2 regions of the Thauera sp. GDN1 genome follow, and region 2 is predicted to be linked to the other one. Evidence: predicted binding sites of a transcription regulator. Region 2 holds the regulator's gene; the other holds the start of a gene.

Evidence for each region. The regulator sigma-54, encoded in region 2, starts transcription at its own class of promoters, with help from an activator protein. The targets are predictions, from matches to a motif close to TGGCACGCTTNCTGCTNA.
Region 1: CKCBHOJB_RS12690 (PEP-CTERM sorting domain-containing protein) is a predicted target of sigma-54. The motif match lies at 2,222-2,239, and genes of this name have one in related genera.

The regions. Positions count from the first base shown of each region.
Region 1 covers NZ_CP097870.1:2,771,690-2,775,201, reverse strand. Annotated here, with positions in the region: gene CKCBHOJB_RS12710 (DUF1330 domain-containing protein) at 1-208, shown strand, start outside; gene CKCBHOJB_RS12705 (ABC transporter permease) at 323-1,027, shown strand; gene CKCBHOJB_RS12700 (ATP-binding cassette domain-containing protein) at 1,036-1,761, shown strand; gene CKCBHOJB_RS12695 (hypothetical protein) at 1,758-1,985, shown strand; gene CKCBHOJB_RS12690 (PEP-CTERM sorting domain-containing protein) at 2,274-2,939, shown strand; gene moaC (cyclic pyranopterin monophosphate synthase MoaC) at 3,013-3,501, opposite strand.
Region 2 covers NZ_CP097870.1:3,524,680-3,528,191, forward strand. Annotated here, with positions in the region: gene lptB (LPS export ABC transporter ATP-binding protein) at 1-457, shown strand, start outside; gene CKCBHOJB_RS16195 (RNA polymerase factor sigma-54) at 479-1,936, shown strand; gene raiA (ribosome-associated translation inhibitor RaiA) at 1,954-2,277, shown strand; gene ptsN (PTS IIA-like nitrogen regulatory protein PtsN) at 2,414-2,899, shown strand; gene hprK (HPr(Ser) kinase/phosphatase) at 2,868-3,512, shown strand, end outside.

The sequences.
Region 1 (3,512 bases), 750 kb from region 2:
GACGCTGACCCCCTGGGGTGGCGAACTCGTCTTCCGCGGCAAGCAGGTGGCGGCGCTGTCCGGTGCGAGCCCGCATGAGGACATCGTCGTGATCCGCTTTCCCAGCGTCGCGGCGGTGAATCACTGGTTCTCGTCGCCGGCCTACCAGGCCCTGATTCCGCTGCGCGAACAGGCCGCCGACGTGCTCCTGCTGTCCTACGAGAGCTAGGCGGGGGCGTCCCGCCGCGCCGTCCTCCAGACGGGGGACCGGGCGTTGCTGCCCTTCGGCTCATCCGCCTGCCATGCTCCGGCCGGCGCCGCGTTTCGGGTATGCTCCCCGCCGATGTCCGCCTTCGCCGCCACCTTCTCCGAAGCCATTTCGCTGCTCGCCAGATTCGACCACACCGTGGCGGAGATCGTGGTGCTGTCCCTGCAGGTCAGCGGCGGCGCGGTGGTGCTGGGCACACTGATCGGGTTGCCGCTGGGCGCCTGCATCGCGGTCGGACGTTTCCCGGGCAAGAACGCGCTGTCGGTGCTGGTCAATGGATTGATGGGCCTGCCCTCGGTCGTTGTGGGCGTGGTGGTGTATCTGCTGCTGTCGCGCTCGGGGCCGTTCGGCGGCTTCGGGCTGCTGTACACGCCGCTGGCGATGATCGTCGCCCAGACCCTGCTGGTCGTGCCGCTGATGGCGGCGATCACCCGCCAGGTGGTGGAGGACGTGTGGCAGCGCTACGCCGAGGAGCTGCAGCTGATGCGCTTCTCATGGTGGGACAGCGTGACCACGCTGCTCTACGACTGCCGCCACTCGCTGGTGGTCGCGGTGCTCGCGGGCCTCGGGCGGGCGATGAGCGAGGTGGGGGCGGTGATGATCGTGGGCGGCAACATCGATCGCGCGACCCGGGTGATGACGACCGCGATCGCGCTCGAGACCAGCAAGGGCGACCTAGCGCTGGCGATCGCACTCGGCATGGTGCTGATCGTGATCATCCTGGCGCTGAACGCATTCGCCTTCGTGCTGCGCCACTGGGCGATGCGGCGTTACGGCTGAGGCGGACGATGGCGATCTTTCCCCTGTGCATCCGCGACCTGCGTTACCGGCCCAACGGCCGCGAGGTGCTGGCCGGGATCGATCTGGAACTGGGCGACGAGGGCATCACGCTGGTGCTGGGGCCCAACGGCGCGGGCAAGAGCGTGCTGCTGCGCACGATCTGCGGCCTGGTGCAGCCGAGTTCGGGCAGCATGGTCTGGGGATCGGAACAGGGCGCTCGGCCGGCGCAGGGCGTGATGATGGTGTTCCAGCGCCCGATGATGCTGCGCGCCTCGGTGCTGCACAACGTGGCCCTCGGCCTCAAGCCCTTCGACCTGCCGCGGCGCGAGCGCGCAAGGCGCGCGCTGGCGATGCTCGAGCGCATCGGCCTGGCCGACCGTGCCGGCGACAGCGCGCGCCTGCTTTCCGGCGGCGAGCAGCAGCGCCTTGCGCTGGCGCGCGCGTGGCTGACCAGGCCTCGCCTGCTGCTGCTCGACGAGCCCACCGCCAGCCTGGACCCGTCGGCGAGCGCGGCGGTCGAGCGCATCATCCGCGAGATCCGTACCGATGGCACACGCATCCTGATGGTGACCCACAACCTCGGCCAGGCGACGCGCCTGGGCGACGACATCGTGTTCATGTCCGCCGGCCGGGTGTGCGAGCACACCGCGGTGCAGCCCTTCTTCGCGCGCCCGCGCTCCGAGGAGGCGCGCCTCTTCATCCAGGGCGAGCTGCCGTGGCGGATGAGGCTGTGAGCCGTCGCCGCGTGCCGCTGTCGGCGGTGGTGCTGTTCGTGCTGGCCGGGCTGAGCCTGGTGCCGGCGCTGATCTGCTTCGCCGGCGAAGGGGCTCGCCTGCATCCGGCGCTCGCCGACCCCATGGCCGGCCTCGCCTTCCTGGTGTCGGCGATCGCGCTCGCCGGTTCGGGGGCGTTTCCGCTCGTCTTCGCCCGTCTTGTGCGACGGGACGGTGGCGAGTAGGGGCGGAGTGTCGGAATTTCTTACGCTCGCGATCAGCGAATCCGATTGCAGCGGAGCGTTCTGGGGCGTTTTCGGTTCTGCGCCGTGATTTATGTCACACATGCCGGCCGAGCGCTTTGTCATTCTCGGCGGAGTTATTGCCCAGCTTGGGTTTCAGCAGGGTGAACTGTCGGTATTTCTTACACTCCGACGTCATGCGATCACGTGCCCGTATTATTCGCACGGGTTTGGCGGGGTGGCACGGGCGTTGCTTTGGGATAAGTGCCGTGAATGGGCCGAGAGGATGACATGAAAAAGAACACGCTCGTGGTGCTTGCGCTCGGACTGCTGGGGTCCGCCGCGGTCGCGGCACCCGTCCCGGTGCAAGTGACCGACGTCGCGGCCATCGGCAACGACAATCCGATCGGCAACGGCTCCACCCTGATCGCTGACGGCCTCTATCCGGTCGAGGGGAGCCCGTGGAATGGCCAGGAGAGCGCCTACTGGAAGGGCAACGGCAAGTCCATCACGCTGAGCTTCGACCAGGTGTACGAGCTTCATGACCTGGTGCTGTCGGTGGATGGCAACGACAGCTATCTTGTCGAGATCTCGAGCGACAGCATTTCCTGGTCGCAGTTGCTGCTGGTGCCCTTGGGGTGGGCCGGGGACGCCAGAGGGATGCAGACCCTGGACAGCCGTGCTGACACGTTCGATGGCTGGCTGTCTTCCGTCGGCGCGACCGACTTCGCGCCCGTCCTCGCGCGCCATGCGCGCATCAGTGCGGTCGGCGGCGACAACAGGTATGCGGTGGGCGAACTGGCCTTCTTCGGCATGCCCAGGCCGACGGCCCCGACGGGCGGGAATGGACCCGCGGAACAGGAGGCCGAGGTCATCCCTGTCCCCGAGCCGGGCATCCTGACCTTGCTGGCGGCGGGCCTGCTGAGTGCGGCCTTCGGTCTCCGGCGCCGCGCCTGATCAGGATGCCGACGCCTGCGGGCGTCGGGGCGTCGGGCAGTGGAACGCATCGGGGGGCACGATGCCCACGCGCTCAGGCCTTCCAGTGCCCCGACTTGCCCCCCAGCTTCTCCAGCAGCTGGATGCCCTCCATGCGCATGCCGCGATCGACCGCCTTGCACATGTCATAGATCGTGAGCAGGCCGACGTTCACCGCGGTCAGCGCCTCCATCTCCACCCCGGTACGGCCGACGGTTTCCGCGGTCACGGTGCAGCGGATGGCCGATTCGGCCTCGTCCAGATCGAACTCCACCGCCACCCGGGTGAGCGGGATCGGGTGGCAGAGGGGGATCAGTTCGCTGGTGCGCTTCGAGCCCTGAATGGCGGCGATGCGCGCGATGCCGAGCACGTCGCCCTTTTTCGCGCTGCCGGATTTCACCATCGCGAAGGTGGCGGGGAGCATCACGATGCGGCCGGTGGCCACGGCGACGCGGCGCGTCTCGGCCTTGGCGCCGACGTCGACCATGTGGGCCTGGCCGTCGGCGTCGAAATGGGTGAGGGGATTCGGGGTCGAGGAGGACATGGCTTCATGGG
Region 2 (3,512 bases):
GTTCCGCAAGCTCACCGTGGCCGAGAACATCCAGGCCGTGCTCGAGCTGCAGGGCCTCGACAAGCGCCAGGTCGGCGAGCGCCTGGACGAGCTGCTGCACGAGCTCGGCATCCACCACCTGCGCAACAACACCGCCATCTCGCTGTCGGGCGGCGAGCGCCGGCGCTGCGAGATCGCCCGCGCGCTGGCCACCGATCCGCGCCTGATCCTGCTCGACGAACCCTTCGCCGGTGTCGACCCGATCGCGGTGATCGACATCCAGAAGATCATCCGCTTCCTGAAGGAACGCGGCATCGGCGTGCTGATCACCGACCACAACGTGCGCGAGACGCTCGGCATCTGCGACCGCGCCTACATCATCAGCGAGGGCCGCGTGCTGGCCAGCGGCCAGCCCGGCGAGATCATCGAGAACGAGCGCGTGCGCCAGGTCTATCTCGGCGAACACTTCCGCCTCTGAGGGCGCGCACCGAAAATCGCGATGAAGCCCAGCCTCCAGCTCAAGCTCTCCCAGCACCTCACGCTGACGCCGCAGCTGCAGCAGTCGATCAAGCTGCTGCAGTTGTCGACGATCGAGCTGAACCAGGAGATCGAGCGCATCCTCGTCGACAACCCGATGCTCGAGCGCGAGGACGGCGACGGCTCGGACTTCGCGCCCGCGCCGCCCGCGGGCAGCCCGCCCGAGCGCGAGCAGGCCCAGGAAGCCGCAGCCGAACCGCCGGCCGGCGAGGGCGAGCGCCGCGAAGGCGGCGAAGGCAGCAGCGAGGACGAGGGCATCGACTGGTCCAATGTCGGCACCGGCGCCTCGAGCCGCAGCGAGGGCGACGACGACGACGTCGACTACCAGGACCTGCAGGCTTCGGGCATCTCGCTGCGCGAGCACCTCGACCAGCAGGTCGCCCTGTCCCAGCTTTCCGATCGCGACCGCGCGCTGGTGCGCTTCGTGATCGAGGCCCTGGACGACGACGGCTACCTGCACCAGCCGCTCGAGGAGCTGCTGCAGCTGCTGCCCCCGGAATCCGAGGTCGACCTCGACGAGCTGACGATCGCGCTGCATCACGTGCACAACCTCGAGCCGATCGGCGTCGGCGCCCGCAGCCCGCAGGAATGCCTGGCCCTGCAGCTGCGCGCCCTGCCGCCGGACCCGATCCGCACGCTCGCCCTCGAGATCGTCACCCGCCACCTCGAGCTGCTCGCCGATCGCAACTTCGCCAAGCTCAAGAAACTCACCGGCTGCGACGACGACGAGCTGCGCGCCGCCCAGGCCCTGATCTGCAGCCTCGACCCGCATCCGGGCTCGCGCTACTCCAATGCCGAGACGCGCTACGTGCTGCCCGACGTCGTCGTGCGCAAGCTGCGCGGGCGGTGGACCGTGAGCCTCAACCAGGAGGCGATGCCGCGCCTGCGCATCAACCGCCTCTATGCCAGCCTGCTGCAGCAGAACCGTGCCCAGGGCGGCGGCCTGAGCGGTCAGCTGCAGGAAGCGCGCTGGCTGATCCGCAACGTGCAGCAGCGTTTCGACACCATCCTGCGCGTGTCTCAGGCCATCGTTGACCAGCAGCGGCAGTTCTTCGATCATGGGGACGTGGCGATGCGGCCACTCACCCTCCGGGAGATCGCAGACCAGCTCGAGCTGCACGAATCCACCGTATCGCGCGTCACCACGCAGAAGTACATGGCGACCCCGCGCGGCGTATTCGAACTCAAGTATTTCTTCGGCAGTCACGTCGCCACCGATACCGGTGGAGCGGCATCCTCGACGGCGATTCGCGCGCTGATTCGCCAGCTGGTGGATGCGGAAGACAGCAAAAAGCCGCTGTCCGACGCCAAGATTGCAGAAATTCTGGGCCAGCAGGGTATCGTGGTCGCGCGGCGAACGATCGCCAAATACCGCGAATCCCTCAATATCCCGCCGGTCAGTCTGCGCAAGTCCCTCTGACAACAACAGGAGTTACCATGAACCTGAACATCACCGGGCGTCACGTCGAAGTCACCCCCGCCATCCGCGACTACGTGACTTCCAAGCTCGACCGCGTCATCCGCCACTTCGACAACGTCACCAGCGTCGGCGTGATCCTGTCGGTCGAAAAGCTCAAGCAGAAGGCCGAAGTCACCCTGCACGTGCGTGGCAAGGACATCTTCGTCGAGAGCGACGATGCCGACCTCTACGCGGCCATCGACGCCATGACCGACAAGCTCGACCGCCAGGTCCAGAAGTACAAGCAGAAGCAGTCGGACCACAACCACGAGACGCTCAAGCACCAGGAACCGGAAGCCTGACGCCTTCGTTACAGCCCCGTGTCCGGGGTGTGGTTATAATGCGCGCGTTTTCACGACGCGACTGCCACGCGCCCCGGACCGGCTGCCCACACTGCGTGGCATCGGCACAAGGGGCGCAGCGCGAGCCCACCAGCGAATGAGCCTCATATCCCAACTCCTGCCACTGTCCAACGTGGTGGTCGATCTCGACGCGAGCAGCAAGAAGCGCGTCTTCGAACAGGCCGGACTGCTGTTCGAGAACAACCAGGGCATCGCCCGCAGTACCGTCTTCGACAGTCTCTTCACCCGCGAGCGCCTCGGCTCCACCGGGCTGGGACAGGGCATCGCGATCCCGCACGGCCGCATCAAGGGCTTGAAGGACGCCGCCGGCGCCTTCCTGCGCCTCGCGGCCCCGGTCCAGTTCGACGCCCCCGACGGCCGCCCGGTCAACATGCTGTTCGTGCTGCTGGTACCCGAGCAGGCCAACGAAACCCACCTCCAGCTGCTGTCCGAGCTCGCGCAGATGTTCAGCGACCGCGAATTCCGCGAGGCGCTGCAGAACGCGCCGGACGCGGCCCACATCCACCGCATGTTCCTGACCTGGGGCGCCGATGCGGCAGACCAGCGTAGCGCGGCTGTATGAGGCCCATCGCGAAAGCCTGAGCCTGACCCACGTCAGCGGGAACCTCGACGCGCGCCTGTCGGTGGGCGACGAGCAGATCTGGCCCGCCGACCTGATCGGCCACCTCAACCTGATCCACCCGACGCGGCTGCAGATCCTCGGCACCGCCGAGCTCGCGTGGGCGCAGCGCCAGTCCAACGAGAAGGTCGCGCGCCACCTCAACGAGATCCTCTCCGCCCGCCCGCCGGCGATCATCGTCGCCGACGGCTGCGAGGTGCCGAACATCATCCACGGCATCTGCGAAGCCCACGACGTCGCGCTGTTCACCGCGCGCCACCCCTCGGCGAGCGTCATCGACCACCTGCGCCTGTACCTGTCGCGCGAGCTCGCCGAGAAGACCTCGCTGCACGGCGTGTTCATGGACGTGCTCGGACTGGGCGTGCTGATCACCGGCGACTCCGGCGCCGGCAAGTCCGAACTCGGTTTGGAGCTGATCTCGCGCGGCCACGGCCTGGTCGCGGACGACGTGGTCGAGCTGTCGCGGGTGGCGCCCACCGTGCTCGAAGGGCGCTGCCCCGAGATGCTGCAGGACTTCATCGAGGTGCGCGGCCTCGGCCTGCTGAACATCCGCACC